DNA from 4 places in the Yersinia mollaretii ATCC 43969 genome. Region 4 is predicted to be linked to each of the others. Evidence: predicted binding sites of a transcription regulator. Region 4 holds the regulator's gene; each other region holds the start of a gene.

Region 1 (7,565 bases), 2.2 Mb from region 4:
TCGGCAATGCTTCGGGCGTTAACTCGTCAGTGCTAACAGATGAGATGTTGTGCGCCACCGAGCGGTTGCTGGATGTGATGTCCACACCCCGTGATGCCAGAGTGCTTGGCCCACAAATTGTGCGTGAAATTCTCTACTATGTGCTGTGCGGTCAGTGTGGCGGTGCTTTGCAGGCGTTGGTCAACCGCCACGGGCACTTCAATCAGATCACCAAAACACTCCGGCGGATTGAGCATCAGTTTGCCGATAACCTGAATGTCGAGCAGTTGGCGGCCGATGTGAACATGAGTGTTTCGGCGTTTCATCACAACTTTAAAGCGGTGACCAATACGTCTCCGCTGCAATACCTAAAAACTTATCGGTTGCATCGCGCGCGGATGATGATGTTACACGACGGCCTAAAGGCCAGCACCGCCGCAAACAAAGTGGGATATGAAAGTGCTTCACAGTTTAGCCGGGAATTTAAACGCTATTTCGGCCATACCCCTAGCGAAGAGGTCGCCAAACTGCGCACTAACTGAGGTTAACTGTCTGGCTATTCAGTGACGCTTTTACGTTTGCACCACACCAGAACCAGTGTGCCGACCAAACCGACCAGCAGCAAAACGATAGGTAAAATCATCAGGGCGGTCATGACTTGATTTTCATAATGCTTAACCAAGGGGATTTGGCTGAGGGCAAAGCCCAACCCGACAACACTGCCAACCCAAAGCAACCCACTGAGCCAGTTAAAGAACTGAAAACGCGCACTATTCAGGCCCGAAATCCCGGCAAGTGTGGGTAACAGGGTGCGGACAAAAGCGAGGAAACGGCCAATAATCAGGGCCGCCAGACCATGGCGCACAAATAGGGTGTGGGCGCGCTGACGATAATGCACCGGTAACTGTAATAGCCACCTTTTGACCACTTTGGTATCGCCTAACCACAGCCCTTGCAGATAACTCAGCCAACAGCCGAGACTGGCCGCAATGGTCAGAATGATCATGGTGGGTAAGAATCCCATGACGCCTTTGGCAATTAATGCCCCCGCCAATAGCAACAAGCTATCACCGGGGAGGAAAGAAGCCGGCAGCAGACCGTTTTCTAAAAATAGGGTGGTAAAGAGAATGCCGTAAATAACCCAAATCACATTCGGGTCGGCAAGTTTACTAAAATCCTGCTGCCATAAGGCATGAAGGATTTCGCGTAATACATCCATTTCTATTCCTGTTTGCCTATCGTGTGAGGATATGGTCTGCAAGGACTCATCTTTGTCAGAACTCATATTGGTGGGGACCGACCTAGTGTATCTGCATTGGCGCTGAACCACATTGATCTTATCCTCAATAACTGAATTTTTGAGGGGATATATACGCGCCATTGATACTATTTTTGTAAGAGAGGATTAATGCGCGGAGATTGCGACCGCGCATGAAGATCAGAACCCGTTATTGCACTGTTTTAATGCGCTCAAACCCTGCCGTCAAGTCATCTTGCAAATCTTGAACACTCTCCAGACCAATATGCAGACGGAATAACGTACCTTTAATTCCTTCGGCCTCATATCGGCGAATGGCGCGGATATCCTTGGGTTGATAGCCCAGAATCAAGGACTCAAAACCGCCCCATGAGAAGGCCATACTGAAGTGGGTGAAGTGGTCGAGATAAGCTTCTAACTGCGACTGTGTTAACTCCTCTTTGAGTTCAAAGGAGAACAAACCGTTACAGCCCGTGAAGTCACGCAGATAGAACTCGTGACCTTTGCAGCTCGGCAGTGCAGGGTGATAGACCGCCGCCACTTCTGGGCGCTGAGCCAGCCAGTGAGCAATCTCAATACTGTTTTTCTCATGCTGTTTTAAGCGAACGCTCAGGGTGCGCAACCCTCGGCTGGCAAGGTAGGCGGTATCCGCATCGACCATCTGCCCCATCAAATAAGAGTCTTCTCGTAGTTGCTCCCAACATCGGGCATTCGCCACTGCGATCCCCAACATGGCATCAGAGTGACCAATAATATATTTCGTCCCTGATTGGATCGAGATATCAATATCGAAATCCAATGCTTTAAACAGCACACCGGCCGACCAAGTATTGTCCATCATGATGATCATCTCAGGTGCGACGGCGCGGATCGCTTTTACCATCGCCGGAATATCCTGTATTTCCATGGTGATGGAGCCGGGGGACTCAAGGAAAACGACTTTGGTTTCTGGTGTAATCAGGGCGGTTATCCCAGCGCCAATCGTCGGATCAAAATAGGTGGTGGTGACGTTCATGCGCGATAAAATTTTATCGCAGAAACTTTGAGCCGGTTCATAGGCTGAACCGGTCATGAGCACATGATCGCCCGCTGAAACAAATGATAAAATCGCATTGCTGATCGCGGCAGCTCCGCAAGGATAGAGCACGCAGCCCGCGCCTCCTTCCAGTTCAGTCATCGCTTCTTGTAAGGAGAAATGGGTGAGGGTGCCTCGGCGGCCATAGAATAGTGCGCCATTTCCCCGATTAATGGTGGCCTGTTTTTTCGCTTTAACGGAGTCGAAAACCAGAGACGATGCTCGCTGAATCACGGTATTGACCGAGCCTTGGGTGAATTTCTTGCTTCTGCCCGCGCTGACCAGCAGTGTTTCCAGTTTTTCGGTGGTGGGTTTATTTGCAGACATGATTTCGTTGTTACCTTCTTATCAGCTATGCCCTCGATTCATTGGCCAGCATATATAGGGGAAATTATTTCTTACGTTAACATGATGGTTGTGGCCTGAGCGCAGCTTTTAGCATGAAAAAAACTCAAGAGGGTGACCCGCTGTTTTCTATGGGTTAATCATAGGAAAATGCTGCGAAAGTTGCGAAATGGGAGATTTATTAAGGAATCATCGGCGAGAGGAGATTTCATCCTGAGCAGAGATGATGGCACTCAATCAATCGGTTTCTCAACTTTACAATTAATGTCACTCCCGCTGTACAGCTAGCCGCTCAATCCTGCCCATTAAGCCGCGTAGTGACTGATATCCGGAGATTTCTCATTTTTTCTCAAAAAATCGGCGTAAACACTAATGATAATTACTATCAATCCCCCATTTGTTTGGTATGATCGGCCCCTGATTTCGTCCTTAAATTGATATGCATATTGGGTGGAGGCACAGCGTGAAAACAGCTGGCAAAGAGATTAAAGATAGATCATTCGTGCAAGGCCGAGTGATGACAGGCGTGATGGCACTATTGCTGGTGGTGGGTTTAACGGGCCATGTACAAGCAGCACCCGGCAACAGCAGTGCAGTGGCTTCATCCGTGACGACACCAACAACGGCAACCTCGACACCACTACCTGCACCAGAAATTACCTCCGTGGCTGCTACCGCAGCAAACGCTGAAGCAAGCCCAGCTCCCATGGTTCAGCCGATAACGGCCCCCGCCCCACAAGGGCTGGCGATGGACTTATCTGTCTGGGGAATGTATCAACATGCTGACGTGGTGGTTAAAGGTGTCATGATCGGTTTGGTGTTGGCGTCAATCGTCACTTGGACCATTCTGTTCTCCAAGGGCACCGAACTATTCCGCGCCCGTCGCCGCTTACTACAAGAGCATGAAGTCATTGGTGCCGTCACCGATCTGGATACCGCATCCGAGCGTGCAGAGGTCTTTGCCCCAGATAGCATCAGCAGCCTATTGCTGCGTGAAGCGCAGAACGAGCGTTTGCTGTCGGCAGAATCGAATGACAACAATGGCATTAAAGAGCGTACGGCGTTCCGTTTAGAGCGTCGGGTCGCCGCGATTGGCCGCCAAATGGGCAAAGGCAATGGTTTCCTGGCCACTATCGGCGCTATCTCCCCCTTTGTCGGGTTGTTTGGTACGGTTTGGGGCATCATGAACAGCTTTATCGGCATTGCCCATTCGCAGACTACCAATCTGGCGGTTGTTGCACCGGGTATCGCTGAAGCCCTGCTGGCAACTGCATTAGGTCTGGTTGCGGCAATCCCTGCGGTGGTTATCTACAATATTTTTGCTCGCTTGATTGGCTCTTATCGTGCGCAAGTGGGTGATGTTGCGGCGCAGGTGTTACTGCTGTTAAGCCGTGACCTTGACCTGAGCAGCCGCACGGAAGCAAAGTCCGCTAAGCAACCTCACCAATTGCGTGCGGGGTGATTTATGGCGATGCGGATGAATGATAACCTCGATGAAAGTGGCGAATTGCACGAAATTAACGTGACGCCTTTCATTGATGTCATGTTGGTATTGCTGATTATCTTTATGGTGGCAGCACCATTAGCCACGGTTGATATCAAAGTGGATCTCCCGGCATCTTCAGCGGTGCCGCAACCACGGCCAGAGAAGCCGGTTTTCCTGACGGTGAAAGCGGATAACCAGTTATATGTCGGTGACAAACAGGTTGATCGCGATTCTCTGGCGATGGCACTGGATAAAGTGACCCAATCCAACAAAGAGACCACCATCTTCTTCCAAGCGGATAAAGTGGTGGATTATGAAACCTTGATGAGCGTGATGGATGCGCTGCGTAAATCAGGTTATCTCAAGGTGGGATTAGTCGGTATGGAAGCTGGTGGCGCTAAATAGCCTGCAACAGGCGCGGTGGTGAATGCGACCGCGCCTGAGATCAATGTTTAGGCGTATTACGGCCCACATCACGGATATTCTCCCCTCCTAATGCTTGTTGAAGATCGGCCTCCAGTTCATGGGCATCTTTTGCCAGATAGAAGTTATCTTTGCCGACGCACTTCTCCCAATCAATATAAGTCGGTGAGTAAGCATCGTTCACAGGTGTATATCCAATAGCAATAAAGACCATTCTAATTTTATTAGCCGCAATGGCTTCGCACATTCCTTTGTCAATAAGATTCTTAGTAATCCGAAAGGGTTTTCTATCTTCATCATTCTTAATATAATCATCAACTGCTATTAAATTTCCGTCCTTATCAAAAGTAGTGGTATTATCTGAATCTTCGCCGTCAGAAAGAACGATCATTAGTTTTTTGTTTTTATCATTGGCTTCTTTGAACAAATTATTGGCGGCTAATATTCCAGAACTGACTAGTGTCAGGCCGACTGGTTCTGTTGCAAGAGATTCAGTGATACTTTCATCACTAACTTTATTAAACTCCAGAGAATAAGTGGTTGAAGAACTCAAACAAATATTACCATCAAGAACGTCATCAATAGGAATATCGATGGATTTATATTTCTTAGACATTAAATTAATTGTTTTATCATAATCAATATTACTTGTCAGGATGTTGCTTATTATATAATATTTATTAATGTAGTGAGTCTTAATCATAAATTCATTAGCTAAATTTGACTTGCTGTGACTTATTTCATCTTTTATTTTAAGATAGTTTACCCTATTGTTTCTATTGCTGAGTTCTCCATATTCAATGTTATCAACATAATTAAAATTTTCAGGTGCTAGAAATTGTTTTAAATTGGATGCAGTGTATTGCCTAAGATAATCACCAGTGGATTTATGTTTTATAGGTGCGTAGGGAAAGTGGCAGTATGTTTTAGATTGCTGTCCAGTGCCTACAATCTTTTTAATTCCCCACGAGAACGGGATAAATCCGATAGTGTTGATATTGTCATTTTTTAATATATTTCCGTTCAACTTGTAAAATATATCTCTTAATTCATCTATCTTTGATCTACTGCCATAAGTTCCATGAAAAGGATTTATCATTGAGGATGAGTAATCCACCACAAACACTACATCAGTGAGTTCCGACGGGCCTACTGCCACATCTTTTCTGGCGGCCCCACTATCGGCTATGCTTATTTTAGTATTCGCGAGCGGGCTGTTGGCTAAGAACTGGGCCGGGTAACTCATGGTTGTCTCTGCTTTGTAGAGCAGATGACCCTTATTATTGCTAATATCGATTATGGGCGTTGAAAACTTCTCTGACGGCAAATAGGCAGTCGCATAATGAGTGACCAAATCACGGTTCTTCTGGCTCTGATTCGCATCAGGAATATCATTATTCTCAACAGTCAAAGCGAGTGTCGCTTGCTCAATAGCATCAGAGAGTTTGGCCTTTTTTTGTAAAAATTGTGAAATCTCAAATGACAGAAATAGCAGACCAATAAAAATAGGTAAGAATATAACAAAAGGCAACAAAATCGCCCCTTTGTCATTTTTAATAAAGAGAGAGAGTAAGCCGTATTTACGGAGAATAGATCTATTTTTTAGCATAAATATCCTATACATAATATCCATCTAGATTAGCTGTTAGCGCTCAATAGTCACTGCTGATGATTTTATAGGAATCGAGTTTCCCCCTTGGTTAAAGAGTGTGTTGTACCAAGATGCTGTAGGCAATAAGCATAATGTCACCTGATACAGAGGAACCCATTGGCCTGAGTTACTGTAGGGTGATAATTGTGCCATATCTTTGAGTGATCGGGTTGGTTTACAGCTGCCTGAATAATATTCTGGACTATTATGGGTATCGGGTTCTTTTAACCCCGTAGCGTTTGCAAAACTTAAACTCTCTATTTTCATCGTAACGTTTCTGTTGGACAATCCGGAATCTGATAGCATCTTTTTAGTCAGTGCTGTTAATTCATTATATTGTGCTTGAGATAGTTTTTCATTACCCCCGTATAATCTTCCTCGTTCCCTGACGATTCCGGTGATAGAGTATGAGATACGATCTAATTTACCGACAGTTGATTGGTGTGTTGCGACGGTAATCAACACCTTTATCAGCAGAGTGATAATGAAAACCACAAAAACAAACTCAACAATGACGGCCCCACAGCGGTTGAGAATAAAATTATTATGATTAATTTTCTTGTACAAAAATCACCTCGCGAGATAATAAATTATTAGCCCAGAGAGAGGGGATGGGAAAAAAAATAGGCTTATAAGTGTAACGTACTGTATAACTAGCCAATGTTTCATTTCTATTTGTCGACTTCATATTGTTATTAATAATATCTGATATGGTATTACTGAATTTTACATTCGCGGTAACAGCATTGTTTGCTGTGATAAAAGCTCCCAAAACACCTTGATGTATAATTAATTTTTCACGGAATAGTGTCTGATAGTCTTTACTGTCACTCTGCTCTTTATTTTTGGCTGACTTTGCTGCCTCTGAAACCGCTAGATCCAGACTGGCAGAGATATAAAACAAACGAGCTATTTCTGAACAGAACAGTAACGTAAAAATAAACAAGACGATGACGATAGAAAATTCAACTGTCACAGAACCTGTATTTGAGCGGAAAAATCGGAATCTCATCACGTGCATTAGGCTCCTTTATGACTCAGTTTTTCTTGGCTGAGTTGGCTTACCTGACTCAACGCTAATACCAATTCATCAGGATTTTCCGCTAACTTTTCAGCAACGATTATCTTTTTGGCATACTGGATGTCGCCTAGCTGGATCAGTGAAAATATCAAGTTATGCACCATTAAATGATTCCTTTTCCCTGCCAGATAGGCGGGTAACAGTATTCTCACCGCATCGGTATAGCAGTCATCAAGCATAGCGACAACCGCGAGATTGTTCATGGCCGTTTCGTCAGCAATAAACAAGGCGCGTGATTTGTCAAAAGCGGCTCCAGCTTTATCTGTC
Region 2 (7,565 bases), 2.2 Mb from region 4:
TGTGCTGAATCTGTTGCAGCTTCTCTTTCACGCCATTGATGGTTTCCAGCGCATTTTTGCCGTAACGCATCACGATGATGCCTCCGGCCACTTCCCCCTCGCCGTTCAGCTCCGCTACTCCACGGCGCATCTCTGGCCCCATGCGCACAGTAGCGACATCGGAGAGCAAAATAGGGATGCCATCACGGGCGGTAATCACGATATTCCTAAAATCATCCGGTGTTTTCAGGTAGCCGCTGGCGCGCACCATATACTCGGCGGCCCCCATCTCCAGCACCGAGCCGCCCCCCTCCTGATTGCTGTCGGCAATGGCGCTGGCAATCTGTTGATGGGAGAGATTCAGCGCGCGCATCCGTTCGGGGTCGAGCACCACTTGGTACTGGCGCACCATGCCGCCGACACTGGCGACTTCCGAGACGTTCGGCACGGTTTTCAGCTCAAATTTCAGTGTCCAATCCTGCAAGGCGCGCAGATCCGCCAAACTGTGTTTACCGCTTCTGTCGATTAGGGCGTATTCATAGATCCAGCCGACGCCCGTGGCATCCGGACCCAACGAGGCTTTGGCTTCAGCGGGCAGGGTGGATTGTACTTGGCTGAGATACTCCAGTACCCGTGAGCGCGCCCAGTAAGGATCAGTGCCATCGTCAAACAGCACATAGACGTAGGCATCGCCAAACATCGAGAAGCCGCGCACGGTTTTGGCTCCGGGCACCGAAAGCATGGTGGTGGTGAGTGGGTAGGTGACCTGATCCTCCACCACCTGCGGCGCTTTACCGGGGTAACTGACGCGAATAATCACTTGCGTATCAGAGAGATCCGGCAGCGCATCGAGCGGGGTCTGTTGCAGTGACCAGATCCCCCACGCGGCCATCATCACTGCGCCGAGTAGCACTAGCAGCCGGTTACGCAGTGACCAGCGGATAACGGCGGCAATCATAAGTGGCCCCCATGAATATCAGCACTGCTATTGGGTTTTACCGGCTGGATCTGGCGGATCTGCGCCCCTTGATCATTGAGGATAAAGGTGAAATTAACCTGACTCCCGACCGCGATTGTCGGGGATAACTTACCTGCGGGCAGCAGGAAATCCATGGTCATCGTCCCCCATTTTAGGGCCGCTATCGGGCCGTGAGACAGGGTAATGGTCTGCCCGTTGATCGCTTTGACCTCCCCTTGCACCGAGTAGACATCCACCGGATTGCCCGCCGCACTTTCTGCTGCACCCTCTGCACCCTCTGCGCCACTCGCCATTGGCGGCGTGAGGGGGGCTGGCGCGTCCTCCATTTGCGGCAGGGCGCTTTGCAGACTGGCTTCCGAATCAATCAGGAATTGCCCCGAGGTGACCACTAACTGACCCACCTCCAGCCCGGATTTTATCTCGACCCAACCGTCTTGAGTTTGCCCTGCGCTGACCGCTATCGGCTTAAAGTGACCCTCTCCTTGCGCCAGTAAAACGGTGTTGCGGTTGCCGCTCATCAGCAGGGCTTCCTGCGGGATCGCCAGCACTGGGGGGAGTGTATCGGCTGATGCTGATTGCACACTCAGGTACATACCCGGTTTGAGTTTCTGTTGCGGATTCTCTAGCACCACCCGCGCTTTGAGGGTGCGGGTAGCGAGATCCATATTGGGCAGTAATTCGCTGACTGTGCCGTGGAACGTCTCACCCGGCCAACTGGCGGTGGTGGCGGCAATGGTGCTGCCGAGCGTGACCAAACTGGCTTGCGATTGCGGATAATCGACCACAATCCACACTGGATCGAGGCTGGCGAGTTCAAACAGGGATTGTGTCGCGGTGACTTGCGAACCGGCACGAATATCCAGCTTATTGACATAGCCATCAGACGGAGCGCGCAAGGTCACCCGTGTTTGCGGCTGACCCCTTTTTTCGACACTGCGAATCACCTCTTCGGGCATAAATTGCAGTTGTAGCCGCTGGCGGGCGGCGGCGGTTAACGCGCTATCGCCCAAGGTGCGGATCGCCAAATACTCTTGCTGCGCGGCACTCCAATCCGGCACCCATAATTGAGCCAATGGCTGGTTTTTCGTGACGGGCTGCTGATTGGCGCGCACATACAACTGCTCAATAATGCCGTTAGCTCGCGCGGCGATCACCTGCACGCTGCGTTCATCAGTCGCCACTGTGCCATAGCCATTGAGGTGATAGTTGAGTGAGCGCATCTCAGCGGGTGCGGTGCGAACCCCCAGATTTTGCTGTTGGCGGGCGCTAATGGTCACGCCGCCATCATCAGCACTCTCTCCGGCATAGCGCGGTACCAACTCCATATCCATAAAGGGCGATTTACCCGGTTTATCAAAGCGCTGACCGGGCGACATCGGATCGTACCAATAGAGCACGGTGCGGCTATTGTCTGCTGCGGCATCGGCGTGGGTTGCGACAGCAGCAGGGGGTTGGGACGTGGGTTTCCCTAATAGATAGCCAGTCAGCCCACTGACCACCGCGACGGCGACTAAGGTGAAACTCAGTTGTTTTTTCATTGCGCGCTCTCCTGCGGGGTCAGATAACGGATGGCGGCCCAAGTGCGGGCTAACTCTCTGGCGGCATTGCTGGCGTTGAGCTGGCTATCGAGGAGGGCGCGCCGCGCTTCCAGTACACTGCTCAAGTCACTTTTATTGGCCTGATATTGTGCCATCATCAAATTAACCCGTTGTTTTTGCAACGGTAATACTTCCTCTGTCTGCCGTTGCCATAGCTGCTGGGTAGCCTGATATTGCGCCAATAGCGTGTCAAGCTGCGCCCGATGATCGCGGGTCAGTAAGGTCAGTTGGTCGTTGGCCTCCATCGATCGCGAGACGTCAGCGGCGTAGTCTTTGTCTTGACGCTGTGAGCGGAACAGCGGCAGATCGACCGTCACCATCACGCCCGCCATATCCTCATACTCGTCCGCCCGTTTGGCGTAATAAACTTCAATGCCAATATCGGGGGTGGCAGCAATGGCGGACTGGGCAGAGCGGGCTTTGGCGACATCCGCCTCACGGCTGGCGAGCAAGATTTCCGGGTGCTGATTGATGGCCTCGCGCAAGAGGGTGATCTCGGCAGGTAGGCGGGTGAAGTGGGGCAAGGAGCCGCTGATGTGATTGACCTCAATGCCAGTCAACTGGGTCAGTTGGGTTTGCGCCAAGGCGACATCCCGCTGTGCAGTCGTCAATCTGTCCTGCATGGCCGAGAGTGTCAGGCGGGCATCCAGCACTGAGCTGGGGAGTGCGCCACCGCTGGCCACCCCCGCTCGTTGTAGCGCGACCTGTTTTTCGCTCTCCTGTACCAGCACTTTGGCAGCGCTGACGGCCTGCTCAGTTAAGGCCAGATCCAGCCACGCCTGCGCGGCCTCTTTTTGCAGCCGAGTGCGGATGGTTTCGCTGCCCGCTGCGGTTTTACGCGCTTCGGCACTTAGGGTATCGGCCTTTCTTTGCCGCTTATCACTGCTGATATAGTCCTGCATGATGCCGACGCGCTGCATGGTCATGCCCTCGCGGGTAAAGCGCCGCGCATTGCTGCCGCCAACCGGCAGGTTTTCAATGCCGAACTTTAGTTTGGGATCAGGGAGTTGGGTGGCGGAACTGGCCATATTCTCCAACGCATTGACCTGATGCTGATTGGCCGAGAGTTCAGCCGAATAGCGCTCTGCGGAGGTGAGCGCCTGTTCCAGCGTGATATCTGCCGCGTAACCGACAGCGGGCAAGCTGAGCGCCGCCGCCATCAACACGTGGGCAAATCTTAAACGCCATGCAGCCGTGGGCCGCCCCTGCGATGGGTGATGAAGTGATGAGTTCATGGTAACTCCCGCCTTACGGCTGTTGCGCTGAAATGGCGGTCAACTGATAGCCCTGAGGGGTTTGGCGAAAGCTGAATGTGACAAGCGCGCCGACGGGCAATGGCGTTGCGACCAGATTTTCTGGCAGATCGAAAGTCATGGTCATGGGTGGCCAGTTCAGCGCCGGAATGGCAGGGTGGGCGATGGCGACACTGCTGGCGCTCCAGACTTTCACCTGCCCGCGAGAGTGGTAATTATCGGCATCAGTGGCGGGAGCATCTGCCATCATTGCCCCATGATGGTGGGACATCGGCATACTGTCGGTCATGGATTCAGTCGCGGCGAACAGAGGTGCAGAGAAAATAATCCCAGCGCAGAACAGAAGGCCCGCCATCGCGGAGGTAGCAGTAGATAAGGAACTCATAGGAATCACTCCAGAACATAAAATAAGCGCAATACACCGCACGAAGGCGGCCTGAAAAATGCGGTTAACTCTGTCTGGATCTACTCTCTAAATCGGCAGAAAACGATCTCGGTGGGGGGGCCAACAATGGGGGGCGTCTGCCAGTCAAGGCGATGGATGCGCGGGTTTTGCTGCACATCTGCCAGCACCAGTTCTGTATTAGTCGGCAGGGCTGCCAATACTAACATGCCGCTGTCAGACTGCACCGAGTCAGGGATGCAGTGCTTTTCGCACAGGGCGTTTTGCGCCTGACCATGAGGCATTTCCGCCATCGATGGCATATCTTGCATCTGGTTCTGCAAATGCCCTTGGTGCTGAGTAAAAACGGGCGAGGCGGCAGGGGTGATATCACATTGATGGCTGGCAACGGCCAATTGCGCATTGAGGATCAACCAGCAGGCAAGCAGCAGCAGACCGCACATGCGCTTCTTGCTAGCGCGCATCCGATGCATAAGCTGTGCTGTTCCCCTGAATGCTGGCATTTTTTACCTGAATGAGTGGCGGTATGAAATCATGCTGTCAGCGAGTATAGGACTATCCCCCTGTTTTTAGAATGGTTTTGTCCGGTTATGCAGATTGGGCAGAAAGGTTGCGAAAAAGTTAGTGTGCTGAATATATTCTATTTTTTTTCAAATCCAGGGCCGAAATGGCGTAAATCGTGGTAAAAATTTACTTTTCTTTAATCAAGGGTCGGCGAGCGAGAGAAATTACACTGATCTATGGGTGTTGTAATCAATAATGATTCTCAATATGATTTGTATCATATCCCTACCTAGTTTGAGCCGACTAAAAAAGGACCGCTTGTGAGCGTGGCGAAACACCATCCAGACAGTCAGCAGTTGTTGAACTCCCCCATGGCAGGCAGTGATGTCTGGTGGCAGCAGATTGCACAGTGGGGCACGCCGCTGACAGAACCGGCGGGCGAGGGCAAAGTTAAACTGACATTTCTCTGGCGCGATCGGCAGGGCAAGGCGAGTGACGCGGTTTTTAGCCGGGTCTATATCGACGTCAACGGGGTGACTGATCACCACAGTGTGAACCCTGAAACCCTCCAGCGGTTGGGGCAGACGGATGTCTGGTATTGGCAAGCGGAGGTGGCATCTGACTTTCGCGGCAGCTACAGTTTTATTCCCGCCCCCGCCGAGAAAAGTTTGAATTTACCGCAAGGCAGCCCGCAGGAGCGGCGTCTGGCGCAGCGCAATGGGTGGCTCTCACTGATGGAGCTGGCGGAAAACGACCCGCTAAATTTGACTGCCGCCCATGCCAGCTATCGGGGTAAGCCGCTTTCGGCGGTGCATTTAGCCGATGCTTTGCCACAGACGGCTTGGCAACCGATTGATGCGGGCCAATCACTTCCGCCGGACCCGCAACGGCTGCAACTGATCACATGGCACAGCCCATTATTGGGCAACAGTCGCCATGTGTGGATTTACTCTACGCGCGGGGCCAAAAGCAATAATGGCGCTAAAAATCTGGCTGATCGGCCATTGGCTATCTTGCTGGATGGCCAGTATTGGGCGCAGCGGCAGCCACTATTTGGCGTGCTGGATAATGAAACTGCCGCTGGCCGCCTACCTGCCACGGTGTATGTGTTGATAGATATCATTGACCAAGCGCATCGTTCGCAGGAACTGCCCTGCAATCCGAATTTCTGGCAGGCGCTGCAAACGGAACTCCTACCGCAAGTGGCCGAGCTGCAACCCTTTACTGAACTGGCCTCCCGCACTGTCGTGGCGGGGCAAAGCTTCGGCGGATTGGCGTCGTTATATGCCGGATTACACTGGCCGCAGCGTTTTGGTTGTGTGCTGAGTCAATCGGGTTCGTTCTGGTGGCCAGATGTCGACAATCTTAGGATGTTGGCAGCGGAAACGGCAGAGCATCAGGGCTGGTTGACCGATCAAGTGTTGCAGGGGCTGGGGGCTAATCACCCATTGAATATATTTATGGAAGCAGGCCGCTACGAGGCTGTGATTTATCAGGTCAATGAAGTGATGAGTGAAGCCCTACGCCGCGCGGGGCATCGATTGCAGTATCGGGTTTATAGCGGGGGGCATGATTCGCTTTGCTGGCGAGGGGGGTTAATTGAGGGATTAGGGGGATTACTAGGATCAGGGTTTGGTTGATATTCTGTTCAGGCGCTCGGTTCGGTTGACATGAGATCGCCGTTCACTTGGCCTCCGCAATAGATCGGATCTGGTTTCGGTTGATAATCGACTCGGTGATTGGTTCGGTTGACATGAGATCGGTGCTCACTTGGCCTCCGATGCTCCAACCGCCAAAGAGGTCACAAGCGCGTGACCCCTTTGGAATCCCCGCGCTAGCGCACGTATCGCTTGCCCACTTCGTGGGTACCCTCGCTCATCATTACGCTGACGGAACGCCGTGATTCGCTCCTGCTCAAGCACGGCTCGCTCGGCATCCATGCCTCACGTCCTACCTTCATTCTTCACTCGGTAGCTCAAATGTGCTTTTAACACCAAGGTCAAAACCCCAGTTTTGATTTTGCCTTTCTCTTTTGACCTTAAGCGCAATCAGAGATATTGCCGACGAGGATGGAGGGTAGAGTGAGCGGGCATGGACGCCCGCGAAAAGCGCGCTTGAGCATGGATGCGACAACACTGCGAAGCAGTTTTGAACAACGCTTGCGTTGGCCCGAAGGGTAGCCTCGAAGAGGCAATAATCGCGCTGGCTCGTCAGCCCGAAAGACGTGGGAGGTTTACCCGCAGGGCAATATTCCGCGCAAGGCGCGGGTGTTGGGCCGCCGCCCTGCGGCCCGACTCGGTTGAGGCTGGGGAGGTCAAGTAAGCACCGAGCGAATATCAACCGAAACCTGATCCGATCTGATTTACTGAAACTGAAACTGAAACTGAAACTGAAACTGAAACCTAAATCAAAACCAAATTGAGCCTTAACCCTTATACCTCCCCCTCGGAATCACCAACGGCGTCCCCGAAACCGGATCATCAATAATCAAACACGGCATACCAAACACCTGCTCCACCAACTCAGCGGTGATCACCTCACGCGGTTTACCTTGGGCCACAATCTGCCCGTCGCGCATGGCGATAATATGAGTCGCGTAGCGGCAGGCGTGGTTGAGATCATGCAAAACTGCTACCAACGTGTGGTGGTGTTGCTGATTAAGGTGGCTGAATAACTCAAGCAAATCAATCTGATGGGCGATATCCAAATAGGTAGTTGGCTCATCCAGCAGCAGTAGCGGGGTTTGCTGTGCCAGTACCATGGCGATCCATACCCGCTGGCGCTGCCCGCCAGATAGGGCATCAACTGATCTATCAGCCAGTTCAGTGACGCCCGTTGCTTGCATCGCG
Region 3 (7,565 bases), 500 kb from region 4:
GACCCTCGTCACGTGATGCGGCTTTTCAGGTTATTAACAATTCTGTAAACTGCACGCGGTGCAAGCGTCACGGTGGATGCGGGCGTTATGCAATTAATTAGCCTAAAAAATGGTGTCTGATCCGCCGGACAAACAATTAAGAGGTCATGATGAGTACTGAAATTAAAACTCAGGTCGTGGTACTTGGGGCAGGTCCAGCAGGGTACTCTGCTGCTTTTCGTTGCGCGGATTTAGGTTTAGAAACCATTCTGGTTGAGCGTTACTCTACGCTCGGTGGCGTTTGCCTGAATGTGGGTTGTATCCCTTCCAAGGCGTTGTTGCACGTCGCTAAAGTGATTGAAGAAGCCAAAGCACTGGCTGAACACGGTATCGTTTTTGGCGAGCCTAAAACTGATATTGATAAAGTCCGTGTTTGGAAAGAGAAAGTGATCAATCAGTTAACTGGTGGTTTGGCAGGTATGGCTAAAGGCCGTAAAGTCAAAGTGGTTAACGGTTTTGGTAAATTTACCGGCGCGAACACCTTAGTGGTTGAAGGCGAAAATGGCCCAACCACGATCACCTTCGATAACGCGATTATTGCTGCTGGTTCTCGTCCAATCCAACTGCCATTCATTCCTCATGAAGACCCACGTGTTTGGGACTCAACTGACGCATTGGCACTGAAAACTGTTCCTGAGCGTCTGTTGGTGATGGGCGGCGGGATCATCGGTCTGGAAATGGGCACTGTTTATCACGCGCTCGGCTCTAAAATTGATGTCGTCGAAATGGCGGATCAGGTTATCCCAGCGGCTGATAAAGACGTGGTGAAAGTCTTCACCAAACGTATCAGCAAGCAGTTCAACCTGATGCTGGAAACCAAAGTGACTGCGGTAGAAGCCAAAGAAGATGGTATCTACGTCACGATGGAAGGCAAAAAAGCCCCGGCAGAACCACAACGCTATGATGCGGTTCTGGTGGCTATCGGCCGCGTACCGAATGGTAAGTTGCTGGATGCGGGCCAAGCGGGCGTTGAAGTTGACGAACGTGGCTTTATCCACGTGGATAAGCAACTGCGCAGTAACGTGCCACACATCTTTGCTATCGGTGACATCGTGGGTCAGCCAATGCTGGCACACAAAGGTGTTCACGAAGGCCATGTTGCCGCTGAAGTTATCGCGGGCATGAAACATTACTTCGATCCGAAAGTGATTCCATCCATTGCGTACACTGAACCTGAAGTCGCATGGGTAGGCTTGACTGAGAAAGAAGCGAAAGAGAAAGGCATCAGCTACGAAACCTCCACCTTCCCGTGGGCGGCATCGGGCCGTGCTATCGCCTCTGATTGTGCAGATGGTATGACTAAACTGATCTTCGACAAAGAGACTCACCGTATCATCGGTGGTGCTATTGTCGGGACTAACGGCGGCGAGCTGTTAGGTGAAATCGGTCTGGCAATCGAGATGGGTTGTGATGCGGAAGATATCGCGTTGACCATCCATGCTCACCCAACACTGCATGAATCTGTGGGTCTGGCGGCGGAAATCTACGAAGGTAGCATTACCGACTTGCCGAATCCGAAAGCGAAAAAGAAATAAGCTCTTTTTGCTGAAGCAGAGTTTTTAAGTGTAAAAATTGAAGCGGCTCCTTTGCAGGGGCCGTTTTTTTGGCTTAAAAGCGAGTGTTCAGGCGGTTTTACAGATCAAGGTAGTGCCCCGTTCGTAACTGGCTGGGGGAGATATTAAAGGTGCGACGTAGCGCTGTGGCGAAATTAGCCGGGCTGGTATATCCCGCAATGGTCGCCGCTTGATCAATACTGACCCCCTCTTTTTTCAACGCCAGCATGGCGCGCTTCAATCGGCAATGGCGTAAATACTCAAATACCGTGATGTGATAACTCTCACGAAAACGCCGCTGCAAGGTGCTTGGGCTCATATTGATGGATTGAGCCAACTGACTCATGGATAGATGGTCAGCCTCACCACTCTCCAGCCAGTCACGGACTTGTTGAATCCGATTTAGCCCCCGCAAGACCACTCTATTCCGTTGCTGGACTTGTTGCTCCAGTGAACTAAAAGCTTCAATAATCAAGCCGATGCATTGCGTTTCACAGCGCAAACGCGCCAGCGGGGTGTTGTAAGGGGGGGCGCTGGCAATTTGCTGGGCGATAGCCCGCGCCTGCACCGAGGGCTGCCATAAATGGATCGCCAGATGCTGCTGAGTAAAGTTGTAGAGTGTGTCCCACGCGCCATCCTGTGGCAGCAAATCGCCATACAGCCACTCGCGGTCAAAAGTCAGTGTTAGGGTGCGCTCGTGACTGTTATTTTTGCCGTGGCGGGTAAAGAGGGTGCTTTCGGTGAGTGATACCAGCGAGGCATCGCCTTTTTCCTGCAAATGCAGTTGCTTACCCCCAAAGGAGATATGTGCGCTGCCATTGACTACAATCGCCAGTTTTAGCGCCGGATTGAGCTGATTTTGTGTCTTGATGTCATAGAGATTGGTGACATTAGCGGTATGTAAAATGAGATGTGGATTGAGGCGCAATACCTGAAAATCGCCAAATAACACCGGGTCAGTGGGCAATGACTTCGCCCCGCTCAACTGATAGTCGCTGGCGACCAAATTCGATTGCTGCATAATTTGGTCACGATAAATCGGTTTGGATGAGGGGGAGACATTGCGTAACTTATTTTTCTTCACTGCCGGCATGATGGCTCTCCACTGACATTGACATGATGACTCGATTGACCTGATGGCAACATTGACTTTACAACAAACAGCTTTGCCGTTTAAACAAACCTTTTCTTTGATTGCAAATGTAACAATTGGCAGCATGAATTGATAATGAAAATAATTATCAATCTTGTTCGTTTTTGCTGCCCCATGAATAGATTGGTAGAGATTTTCCTCTGCTGACATTTGCTGTGGGCTTTTGCATCGGGGAAAGTTTAATGAACGTAAAATGGCAAGGGCGCTCGCTAACGACCTTAGCGAGTCTGATCAGCATTTGTCTCTCAACACCACTCTGGGCGCAAACTCAAGTCACCAGCCAAACGGCATCTGACACCGCGCCAGCTCAATCGTCACCCACGGCAGCGCCGCAGGAAACCGACTCTGCGACAACAACGACGGCCGCTGATAATAAGGCCACCACGGGCGATACGCTAGTGGTGACCGCTCAGCAGCAAGTCCGTCAAGCACTGGGTGCCTCGACGATCACCGCAGAAGATATTCGCAAACGCCCTCCGGCGAATGATCTGTCGGAAATTATCCGCACCATGCCCGGCGTGAATCTCTCAGGTAACTCTGCCAGCGGCCAGCGCGGCAATAATCGCCAAATTGATATTCGTGGCATGGGGCCGGAAAACACCCTGATTATGGTCGATGGGATGCCGATTTCGAGCCGAAATGCGGTGCGCTATGGCTGGCGTGGCGAACGTGATACCCGTGGTGATACCAACTGGGTTCCGGCGAATATGGTTGAAAAAATCGAAGTGCTACGTGGGCCGGCAGCCGCGCGTTACGGCAACGGGGCGGCGGGTGGCGTGGTGAACATTATCACTAAACAGCCGGACAAAGAGCTGCACGGTAGCTGGAATGCTTACATGAATAAGCCACAGCACAGCGAAGAGGGGGCGACTCGTCGTACCGACTTCAGCTTGATGGGACCGCTAAGTGATTCCGTCAGTTTCCGCTTATACGGCGGCTACAATAAAACGGATGCCGATGACTGGGATATCAACTTAGGCCATGAATCAGCCCGAACCGGTAATCAGGTGGGCACCTTGCCAGCGGGCCGTGAAGGGGTACGCAATAAAGATATCAATGGCTTATTGCGTTGGGACTTCGCCAAGGGCCAATCACTGGAGTTTGAGGCGGGTTATAGCCGTCAGGGCAACATTTATGCCGGTGATACACAAAACACCAACAGTAACGCCATTGTTCGCAGCCTATACGGCGCTGAAACTAACCGCATGTACCGCGAAAACTTCTCGGTAACCCACCGTGGTTTTTGGGATAACGGCGTGAGTTCAACCTCTTATATCCAGTATGAAGAGACCCGCAACTCGCGGATCAATGAAGGACTGGCGGGCGGGACGGAGGGCATATTCTCCAATAACAATTTCAGCACCATCACACTGGATAATTATCTGGCTCACTCCGAAGTTAACGTGCCATTTGAATGGGGCGTCAATCAGGTACTGACGGTGGGCGCGGAGTGGAATGATCAGAAAATGAATGATCCCACCTCCAACACCCAAACCACCACCGAGGGCGGCAATGTGAGCGGCCTGACCGGAACCGGGCGCGATACCCGCACTTCGGCGCAAATCGCCTCGCTGTTTGTCGAAGATAACATCGAGCTGACTGATACCACGATGCTCACCCCAGCACTGCGTTTTGATCATCACAGTACCGCAGGCAGCAACTGGAGCCCTGGGCTGAACTTGTCGCAGGAACTGGGTGATTACTTCACCATGAAAATGGGGATTGCCCGCTCCTATAAAGCGCCCAACCTCTACCAAACTAACCCTAACTACTTGTTATATAGCCGTGGTCAGGGCTGCTATGGCGGTGGCGGTAGCTGCTACCTGATGGGGAATGACTCACTGTCAACGGAAACCAGTGTCAACAAAGAGATTGGTTTTGAGTTCCATAACAATGACGGCATTATTGCCGGTGTCACTTATTTCCGTAATGACTACCGCAATAAAATTGAGCCGGGTCTGGTCTCTTTGGGCACCGCCAGCGGTGGGAGCGGCGCGTATGCTAACTCCGATATTTTCCAGTGGGAAAACGTGCCTAAGGCGTTGGTTGAAGGGCTAGAAGGTAACCTGACTGTGCCTGTGACCGAAACGGTACAGTGGAGCAGCAATCTGACCTATATGCTTGAATCGAAGAATAAAACCACTGGCGATTACTTATCGATCACCCCAGAGTTTACCTTGAACAGCTCAGTGAGCTGGCAGGCCACGGAAGATTTCTCACTGCTCTCAACCGTGACGTGGTATGGCCGCCAGAAACCGAAGAAATATGACTATCAGGGGCTGCCAGTCACAGGCACGGCGCTTAATGAAGTCAGCCCGTATGCCATCTTTGGCTTGAGTGGCAGCTACACCGTGACCAAGAATGTCAGCGTGACCACTGGGATTGAAAACCTGTTCGACAAACGCCAGTTCCGTGCGGGGAATGCCCAGAGTGTCGCGGGTATCGCCGGCGCTGGGGCGGCAACCTACAATGAGCCGGGGCGGACATTCTTTGTGAGCTTGAATACCCAATTCTAAATCCCCTGCATACTTGGGGCCGCAGGGGGGTTAGTGCCTACCTGCAACCCCAATTATTTTGGGCATTGGGTTTTCGTCAAAACAGAAACAGTCATTATCGGCTGTTTCTGTTTCATTTATCGCCATAATATCTTCTATTCGTCACTCCTCGCCCTAAAAGTCCAACCGAAAGCACGAGATACTGAGAGAGAGATGGTATCCATTCATTAGCTATGGTTATTATGTGGATCCGTTTTGCTGATAAAACACTGTTGCGACGGGCGAGTTGAGAGCGGTTATCAATAGTTCAGGTGAATGCTCTGCGCACAACGATTCAGCAAAAATTTAATGTTGCTTTTATGTGAACGAATTAACACTGAGTTCAAATACTGGTATGCTGGCTGAGCGAAACTGGGCGTCTTACCCTACACTTACTGCCTCAGTGATGATGGCTGGTGGCAACAGATAGCCTGGCAAAATATATGATAATTAAAGCGAGGAGAGAGTCGTGCTAGAAGAATACCGTAAGCACGTAGCCGAGCGTGCTGCTGAGGGTATCGTCCCCAAGCCATTAGATGCATCACAAATGGCCGCGCTGGTTGAATCATTAAAAAATCCGCCTGCGGGCGAAGAAGAATTTCTACTCGATCTGCTGATCAACCGTGTACCACCCGGTGTTGATGAAGCAGCCTACGTAAAAGCCGGTTTTCTAGCGGCCATCGCCAAGGGCGAAGCCCACTCACCACTGATTAATGCTGAAAAAGCGATTGAACTGCTTGGCACCATGCAGGGCGGCTATAATATTCATCCGCTGATTGATGCATTGGATAATGAAAAGCTGGCTCCGATTGCGGGCAAAGCGCTGTCTCACACTTTGCTGATGTTTGATAACTTCTACGACGTGGAGGAGAAAGCCAAAGCAGGTAACCCCCATGCCAAGAAAGTGATGCAATCTTGGGCCGATGCCGAATGGTATCTCTCCCGCCCTGCACTGGCAGAGAAAATCACGGTTACCGTCTTTAAAGTGACCGGTGAGACCAACACCGATGACTTGTCTCCGGCTCCTGATGCTTGGTCGCGCCCTGATATCCCACTGCATGCGCTGGCGATGCTGAAAAATGCCCGTGAAGGCATTCACCCTGATAAGCCGGGCAGTGTTGGTCCAATCAAACAGATTGAAGAGCTGAACAAAATTGGCTTCCCGCTGGCTTATGTCGGTGACGTGGTCGGCACCGGCTCCTCCCGTAAGTCTGCCACCAACTCCGTGCTGTGGTTTATGGGCGACGACATCCCTTACGTGCCGAATAAGCGCGGCGGCGGTGTGGTACTGGGCAGCAAAATTGCGCCTATCTTCTTTAACACCATGGAAGATGCGGGTGCACTGCCGATCGAAGTGGATGTTGCTAACCTGAATATGGGCGACGTGATTGATATCTTCCCGTATCTGGGGGAAGTTCGCCGCCATGATACCGGGGAGATTTTAGCCACCTTCGAGCTGAAAACTGACGTGCTGCTGGATGAAGTCCGTGCCGGTGGTCGTATTCCGCTGATCGTGGGTCGTGGCTTGACCACCAAAGCCCGCGAATCACTGGGTCTGCCCGTGAGCGAAGTGTTCCGCGTGGCGAAGCCGGTTGCCAAAAGCAACAAAGGCTTCTCATTGGCACAGAAAATGGTCGGTCGCGCTTGCGGCGTCACTGGCGTGCGTCCGGGTGAGTATTGCGAACCTAAAATGACCTCGGTCGGTTCACAAGATACCACTGGCCCGATGACCCGTGATGAGCTGAAAGACTTGGCGTGTCTGGGCTTCTCGGCTGATTTGGTGATGCAGTCATTCTGTCATACGGCGGCCTATCCTAAGCCAGTTGACGTGACCACCCATCACACACTGCCTGACTTCATTATGAACCGTGGCGGTGTATCGCTGCGTCCGGGCGATGGCATCATCCACTCATGGCTGAACCGTATGCTGTTGCCGGATACTGTTGGTACTGGCGGTGACTCCCATACCCGCTTCCCGATTGGTATCTCCTTCCCGGCGGGTTCTGGCTTGGTGGCCTTTGCGGCCGCAACAGGTGTGATGCCTCTAGACATGCCTGAGTCCGTGCTGGTGCGCTTTAAAGGTGAAATGCAACCGGGTATCACCCTGCGTGATCTGGTTCATGCCATCCCTTACTACGCCATTCAGGAAGGTTTGCTGACGGTTGAGAAGCAGGGCAAGAAGAATATCTTCTCTGGCCGAATTCTGGAGATCGAAGGTCTGCCAGAGCTGAAAGTTGAGCAAGCATTCGAGCTGGCGGATGCCTCCGCAGAACGTTCTGCGGCCGG
Region 4 (7,565 bases):
TATCCAGCCCACGGGGCAGACACTGTTAGCGCCACACTGGAGCTTCATGCCGGGGACTTATCGTGGTGCTGAAGGCGGCGCGAAATTCGATTTTGATACGGCAGGCGCACTGTCCATGTCTTACATGTGGACTGATGAATATAAAGCACCGTGGTATCAAAATATGTACAACTTCCGCCAAGCTGATGGTCTGACGGGCGTGAGTTACTTGCATTCAATCGGTGCCAAATACGACTTCAAAAATAAGTTGGTGATGGAAGCGGCATTCGGCCAAGCCAAAGACTACATGGATCAGTACTTTGCCAAAGCGTCTTACGCCTTCCCAGTTGCGGGCAATGATCTGCGTACCTCTTACCAATTCTACGGCGCGAAAGACAAAGTTGATGGCGGCGCCAGCAATGTGAATGACGTCTATGACGGCTTAGCGTGGTTGCAAGCATTGACGTTGGGTTACACCACGGGGCCATTTGACCTGCGTTTGGAAGGGACATGGGCCAAAGCTGAGGGTAACCAAGGCTACTTCCTGCAACGTATGACCCCCGGTTATGCGTCCTCGAATGGCCGTTTGGATGTTTGGTGGGACTCCCGCTCTGACTTCAACGCCAACGGTGAAAAAGCGCTGTTTGGTGGCGTGATGTATGACCTGAAAAATTGGAATATGGCGGGTTGGTCGGTAGGGACTTCCTATGCGTATGGCTGGGATGCGAAGCCAAGCAGCAATCCAAAATTTGATCAGAATACGCGCTTGAAAGAGTCCGCATGGAACTTTGACGTGCTCTACACCCTGCAAGAGGGCCGGGCGAAAGGCACTTTATTCAAACTGCACTACACCATGTACGACAACCATACCAATATCCCAAGCTATGGTGGCGGTTTCGGCAACGTGTTCCAGGATGAGAAAGACGTGAAATTCATCGTAATCGCGCCATTTACGATCTTCTGATAGTAGCAATTAAGCTAACAATAATTCAGCCAGCAGCAATACTTCCAGTAGTGACTCTGGCTGCAATTATTAATTACGGATGAGGTTAGTGATGAACAAATTCAAATTAAATACGTTAGCGGCGATCACCGCGACCTTTGGCTTGATGGGGGCCGCCAATGCCGACACCGCCAATCAACAGATTGTAGACCAGCTCAGTACCTTGAAAGTGAACTATAAAGTGTTGGATAACCGTGCTGGCGAGAATGGGGTTGATTGTGCCAAGTTGGGAGCTGACTGGGCATCGTGCAATAGAGTCATGATTACGCTGACCAACACTGGGGATGAGATCAAAGGCCAGGATTGGGCCATTTACTTCCACAGCATTCGCCAAATTCTGACGGTAGATAATGATCAGTTTAAAATCACTCACCTGACCGGTGACCTGCATAAAATTGAACCTACGGCTAAATTCGCCGGTTTCCCTGCCAATCAGGCGGTTGAAATCCCGATAACCGGTGAGTATTGGCAGCTATTTGCCACTGACTTTATGCCGCGCTGGTATGCCACATCGGGCGATGCGAAACCCAAGGTGCTAAAAAGTACCGACACTGAAGATATCAACGAATATCTAACCCAATTTACGGGCGATCAGTGGAAACGCACCAAAGACGATAATAATGTGCTGATGACGCCGGAATCCCGTTTCGTCAAAAATGACGCGGTGAAAACATTAACGGCGACGAACTTACGCGGGCAGATTATTCCGACCCCAATGGCGGTCGAGATTCACTCGCAAGATGTGAATTTGAGCCAAGGTGTGGCACTGGACCTGAGCGCCTTGCCTAAACCGGCTGCCGAGGTGGTACAGCAGCGTTTCGAATTGCTCGGCCTGAAGCTGAATGCTGCGGGTTTCCCGATAAAAACCTCGATCCAACCGGCTGCGTTTAAGGGCGATTTAGCGGTCTCTGGTGCCTATGAGCTGAAAATCGGCGAGAAGGGCGCACAGGTTATTGGCTTTGATCCCACAGGCGTCTTCTATGGTCTGCAATCTATTCTCTCTTTGGTGCCCACTGACGGTAGCCAGAAAATAGCGACATTGGACGCAAAAGATGCGCCGCGCTTTGAATATCGTGGCGTCTTCCTTGATGTCGGCCGTAACTTCAAAACCAAAGATGCCGTGTTGCGTTTACTGGATCAGATGGCCGCTTACAAGCTGAACAAATTCCATTTCCATCTGAGCGACGATGAGGGCTGGCGTATTGAGATCCCCGGCCTGCCAGAGCTGACTGATGTGGGCAGTAAACGTTGCCACGATTTGACTGAAAACAGCTGTTTGTTGCCGCAGTTGGGGTCTGGCCCGGATAGCAATAATCTGGGGAGTGGTCACTTCACCCGCGATGATTACATCGAAATTCTGAAATACGCCAAAGCGCGCCAGATTGATGTCATTCCTGAAATCGACATGCCCGCCCATGCTCGTGCGGCGGTGGTCTCCATGGAGGCCCGTTACAACAATCTGATGAAGCAGGGTAAAGAGCAAGAGGCCAATGAGTTCCGCCTGCTTGACCCGACAGATGACTCCAATACTACCTCCGTGCAGTTCTATGAGCGCAAAAGCTACCTGAACCCTTGTCTGGACTCCTCTAAGCGCTTCGTTGATAAAGTGATCGGCGAAATGGCTCAGATGCACAAAGAGGCGGGGATGCCGCTGACCACTTGGCACTTTGGCGGTGATGAGGCGAAAAATATCCGTCTGGGGGCCGGTTTCCAAGACAAAAATGGCCCGATTGAGCCGGGTAAAGGCATCATTGATAAGAGTGTTGAAGATAAGCCATGGGCCAAGTCGCAGGTATGTCAGGAGATGGTCAAGCAAGGCAAAGTTCAGGACGTGGAGCATCTCTCCAGCCACTTCGCCATTGAAGTGAGCAAATTGGTGAATGCCCATGGCATCGAAAAAATGCAAGCTTGGCAGGATGGCCTGAAAGATGCCAAAGGCGCGAAAGACTTTGCGACTCAACGTGTTGGTGTCAACTTCTGGGACACCTTGTTCTGGGGCGGCGCTGATTCAATCAACGATTGGGCCAATAAAGGCTACGAAGTGGTAGCCTCCAACCCGGATTATGTCTACTTCGACATGCCGTATGAAGTTAACCCGAATGAACGAGGCTACTACTGGGCCACCCGTTTTAACGACGAGGCTAAAGTCTTCAGCTTCGCGCCAGATAACATGCCGCAAAACGCCGAAACCTCTGTCGATCGCGATGGCAATCACTTCAGCGCGAAGAGTGATAAGCCGTGGCCGGGCGTACACGGTATTTCCGGTCAGTCGTGGAATGAAACCGTCCGCACTGATGAGCAGATGGAGTACATGATCTTCCCGCGCGTCTTACCACTGGCGGAACGTGCCTGGCATCGCGCGTCATGGGAGCAAGATTATAAAGCGGGCCGCGAGTACAAAGGCGGTGAGACGCATTGGGTTGATACCAAGGCGCTGGACACCGATTGGCAGCGTTTTGCCAATATTATGGGCCAACGTGAACTGGCGAAATTGGATAAAGCGGGCATTGCTTACCGCCTACCAGTACCTGGAGCACGGGTGGTTGCGGGTCAATTAGAGGCCAATATCTCATTGCCGGGCTTGATCATCCAGTACTCCACTGATGGCGGTAAGCAATGGCAGCAATATGATGCCAAAGCGCAACCTAAAGTCAGCGGTGATGTGATGATCCGTTCAACCAGCCCGGATGGTAAACGTAGTAGTCGGGCCGAGCCGGTTAAAGTGTGATGATGAGTTTCAAAACGCTGTGTCTGCTGTTTTCTTTATTTTGCGATAAACAAAATTAAGTGAAGTTGAGTTGATGGTTTTTCCCCCGGCTTGCCGGGGTTTTTTTACGTCAAAATTCATGCAGGCAGCCTAATCACTGAGTCATGATAAACAGCGAAAATATGTCATGTAAGATTAGGGGATGACGGGATATCAATAAGAGTGACCACCCGGCTCCCGCTGAGGTGAGCGTACGGGAAAGGTGGCCATTTTGCTGGGACTTATGTTAACCCGATAATTAAATAGCACTATCAGGGCCAAAAATAAACCTAACGTGATTCAGTGCTTAAAATCTTTATAAGATCAGCGCGATAACGCGGCATTATCTTTTATCGTGTGCAGACTCATTTTCACGGCAGTCGCCGGATTCACAGTGGCCATACAAATACAGGCTGTGATTGGTCAGCTTGATACCGTGTTGCTTAGATATTTCACGTTGAAGAGTTTCAATCGCTTCATTGCTAAACTCGATCACTTTACCGCAATCCAGACAAATCAGGTGATCGTGATGATGCTGCTGCGTCAACTCAAAGACTGATTTACCGCCTTCGAAATTGTGGCGGGTCACAATACCGGCATCGTCAAATTGATTCAGTACGCGGTAAACCGTCGCCAGACCAATCTCTTCACCGATATCGATCAGCTTTTTATAAAGATCTTCCGCGCTGACGTGGTGGCACGCCGGATCTTGCAACACTTCCAGAATCTTCAGCCGGGGCAGTGTTACTTTAAGGCCAGCGTTTTTTAAGGCTTTGTTGTTGTCAGTCATGCGGATTCAGTCCTGTTACTATCGATTCAAATTAAGGCTGTTCAGCCTATGACATCCGTGGCGCAATAATTACAATTGCGTCTCATTATAGAACTGCTAGCCCCAAATGAAAACCGTGGTTGTTAACAAAGATATAATTGCACACTTTGCCAGATTAATCATGCAGTGTATTGATGAATGGGGATGTAGCATCATTTTAGTCTATATCCGCTACGCATAACGTTACAAATTTGTAGCGACTTATTTTTATTATTCACTAATGAAGATGTGGAATTGTGGGCTGCTTAACAGAGAAGGGTGAAAGGGGTGAAAAGCAGCGGAGACGCCCGACGATAATAATACGCCATTGCGCCTCCACAGTAACAAATTAGCCGGTGATCTCAGACAGATTCATCTCTTCACTGATCTGTTTTACCCAAGCATCAACACGTTCATTCGTCAGTTCTGGTTGGCGATCTTCATCGATAGCTAAACCGATAAAGTGATCGTCATCAGCCAAACCTTTGGAGGCTTCGAAGTGGTAGCCTGCGGTTGGCCAGTGACCGACAATCGCGGCACCTCGTGGCTCGATGATGTCACGCACGGTGCCCATCGCATCGCAGAAATACTCCGCGTAGTCTTCCTGATCGCCGCAACCAAATAGGGCAACCAGTTTGCCGTTGAAATCGATCTCTTCCAGTGTCGGGAAGAAATCATCCCAGTCACACTGTGCTTCGCCGTAATACCAAGTTGGGATACCGATCAGCAGGATATCGAAGGCTTCTAAGTCTTCTTTGCTGCTTTTGGCAATGTCGTGAACCTCAGCAACCTCTTTGCCCAGTTGCTTTTGGATCATCTTGGCAATGTTTTCGGTATTGCCAGTATCGCTGCCAAAGAAAATGCCTACAGTTGCCATATAACTTAATACCTTATAAATTCAAATAGTTATGCAGATTATCGCGCTTTCTGCCCAATAATATAACACATTTCATAGGGCGGCATAATGCCAGAAAACCCCGTCAGACGGGTATCAAGTTTATGCGATATTAAATTTTTGTGAGTTGCTCAACCTTATAACGTCATTGCCGATAACCGTTGTGTAACTGAAAGGTTGCAATTAGCGGTGCCAGGGGGAAACCGTCAGATGAAAATTTGCCGGAAAGGAGTTGTCGTTAGCTGTATGGAACGTCCTTTATTGCTTTTCGGTCATCAAATAACACCTGAGTCTCTAACGGTAACCATCCGATATATAAGGGGAACGAACATGCAGTTTTTAAAAAATATTACTATCAGAGCCGCGCTACTTTGGGTGCTTGGTGCCTTTTGCCTGCTCTGGGGCGGCGTCTCTGCTTATACATTGTTATCACTGAATCAACTTACACAATCGTCTAACGCGAACAGTGTGCTGGTTGATAACATGACTTTAGTTAATCAGGGGACGGATCAATATTTCCGCATGGTGACACGTCTTGCCCGCGCAGTAGATTATCGTCAGAGCGGCAACATCGCGGATGCAGACAAAGAACTCAAATCGTCCAATATTGCACTGGAAAATCTGAAGAAACGACTCGCGGAATTTAAGGCCATCGACCACGCACAGATTGATCCCGCTTTAGTCTCTAGGGTGATTGATGGGTGGAGTGGATTGATTGAGCAGGGGGTGACACCGCTTTATCAGGCGGCAATGGATAACAATACGGCCGCTTATCAAGAACTGGCGAAAAAAACGGTACCCGCATTAAGCCGCCAATATGGCTCGGTTGCCGAGGGGTTTAATCAGGCCGCCTCAAAGGCCATTGGCGTAGCAAAAGAGCAATTCTCGCAACTGACGAAAGTGAGCAGTATTACGCTTATCTCTGCGTTGGTGGCCGGTCTGGTGATTTTACTGGCAACTGATCGCTATTTGTTGGCCAATCTGGTGCGCCCGTTGGATGATATCCGTGCACATTTTCGGGTGATTGCTTCTGGTCAACTGGGGCAGCCTATCGTCGATTTTGGGCGTAACTGTGTTGGGCAGCTCTTCCCGTTATTACGCGATGTACAAACCAGTTTGGTCAATACCGTCGAGGCTATTCGTAGCAGCACTGATGGGATTTATCACGGCGCGGCCGAAATTTCTGCGGGCAATACCGATTTATCCTCCCGCACTGAGCAGCAGGCCGCCGCGCTGGAAGAGACCGCAGCCAGCATGGAGCAGCTAACCGCAACAGTAAAACACAATGCTGATAATGCGCACCATGCTAGCCAATTGGCGGCGAATGCTTCCATAACGGCGAAAAAAGGGGGGGCGCTGGTGGCTGACGTGGTTCACACCATGGATGAGATCTCAGCCAGTTCGCGCAAAATTGCGGATATCACCACTGTGATTAACAGTATTGCTTTCCAGACCAATATTCTGGCGCTGAATGCTGCGGTGGAAGCGGCCAGAGCGGGTGAACAGGGGCGTGGTTTTGCGGTGGTCGCCAGTGAAGTGCGAAATCTGGCACAGCGCAGTGCACAGGCGGCGAAGGAGATTGATGGTTTGATAACTGAGTCGGTCAACCGAGTCAAAAGTGGCTCGGCATTGGTGGAAAGTGCGGGCATCACCATGGATGAAATCGTTCGTTCCATTACTAATGTCACGGATTTGATGGGGGAGATCGCCTCGGCTTCTGATGAGCAAAGTAAAGGTATCAGTCAGGTTGGGCAAGCGGTGGCAGAGATGGACAGTGTGACCCAGCAAAATGCGGCGTTGGTGCAGGAGGCCTCGCGTGCTGCGGCCTCGCTGGAAGAGCAGGCGACACAGTTAAACCGAGCGGTGGCGGTATTTAAATTACAATCGGATGATGCACGGGCAAAACCGGCGATGAAACCTCGGGCGAATCCATTAACTTTGACTCCGGTCGCTACCAAGGCGGACAGCAACGCCAACTGGGAAACCTTCTAGCCAGATATTTCAAATACGAAGGGAATAAAGAAATAACGGCGTGGCGTAAGTATTTACGCCACGCCGTCGTGGAAGCTGATGGGGTTAAAACCCGTCTTGATCGTGGGCTAATTGAGCAAGTAACATCTGTTCAATCAATTCA

The links. The regulator Fur, encoded in region 4, represses iron uptake genes when iron is present. The targets are predictions, from matches to a motif close to ATAATAATGAGAACNACTATCAA.
Positions count from the first base shown of each region.
Region 1: exbB (tol-pal system-associated acyl-CoA thioesterase) is a predicted target of Fur. The motif match lies at 3,024-3,046, and genes of this name have one in related genera.
Region 2: fes (enterochelin esterase) is a predicted target of Fur. The motif match lies at 4,966-4,988, and genes of this name have one in related genera.
Region 3: HRD69_RS09235 (TonB-dependent siderophore receptor) is a predicted target of Fur. The motif match lies at 2,815-2,837, and genes of this name have one in related genera.

Region 1 covers NZ_CP054043.1:415,998-423,562, reverse strand. The annotation lists gene HRD69_RS01820 (AraC family transcriptional regulator) at 1-521, shown strand, start outside; gene HRD69_RS01815 (DedA family protein) at 536-1,198, opposite strand; gene metC (cystathionine beta-lyase) at 1,428-2,639, opposite strand; gene exbB (tol-pal system-associated acyl-CoA thioesterase) at 3,121-4,119, shown strand; gene exbD (TonB system transport protein ExbD) at 4,123-4,548, shown strand; gene HRD69_RS01795 (pilus assembly protein) at 4,589-6,175, opposite strand; gene tadF (tight adherence pilus pseudopilin TadF) at 6,212-6,784, opposite strand; gene HRD69_RS01785 (TadE/TadG family type IV pilus assembly protein) at 6,768-7,238, opposite strand; gene HRD69_RS01780 (tetratricopeptide repeat protein) at 7,238-7,565, opposite strand, start outside.
Region 2 covers NZ_CP054043.1:397,088-404,652, reverse strand. The annotation lists gene HRD69_RS01730 (efflux RND transporter permease subunit) at 1-937, opposite strand, end outside; gene HRD69_RS01725 (efflux RND transporter periplasmic adaptor subunit) at 934-2,496, opposite strand; gene HRD69_RS01720 (TolC family protein) at 2,493-3,791, opposite strand; gene HRD69_RS01715 (copper-binding protein) at 3,805-4,194, opposite strand; gene HRD69_RS01710 (hypothetical protein) at 4,275-4,685, opposite strand; gene fes (enterochelin esterase) at 5,088-6,356, shown strand; gene HRD69_RS01700 (ABC transporter ATP-binding protein) at 7,142-7,565, opposite strand, start outside.
Region 3 covers NZ_CP054043.1:2,082,608-2,090,172, forward strand. The annotation lists gene lpdA (dihydrolipoyl dehydrogenase) at 150-1,574, shown strand; gene HRD69_RS09230 (helix-turn-helix transcriptional regulator) at 1,672-2,685, opposite strand; gene HRD69_RS09235 (TonB-dependent siderophore receptor) at 2,928-5,261, shown strand; gene acnB (bifunctional aconitate hydratase 2/2-methylisocitrate dehydratase) at 5,749-7,565, shown strand, end outside.
Region 4 covers NZ_CP054043.1:2,582,098-2,589,662, forward strand. The annotation lists gene chiP (chitoporin ChiP) at 1-943, shown strand, start outside; gene HRD69_RS11430 (beta-N-acetylhexosaminidase) at 1,035-3,710, shown strand; gene fur (ferric iron uptake transcriptional regulator) at 4,072-4,518, opposite strand; gene fldA (flavodoxin FldA) at 4,886-5,413, opposite strand; gene HRD69_RS11445 (methyl-accepting chemotaxis protein) at 5,762-7,423, shown strand; gene ybfE (LexA regulated protein) at 7,508-7,565, opposite strand, start outside.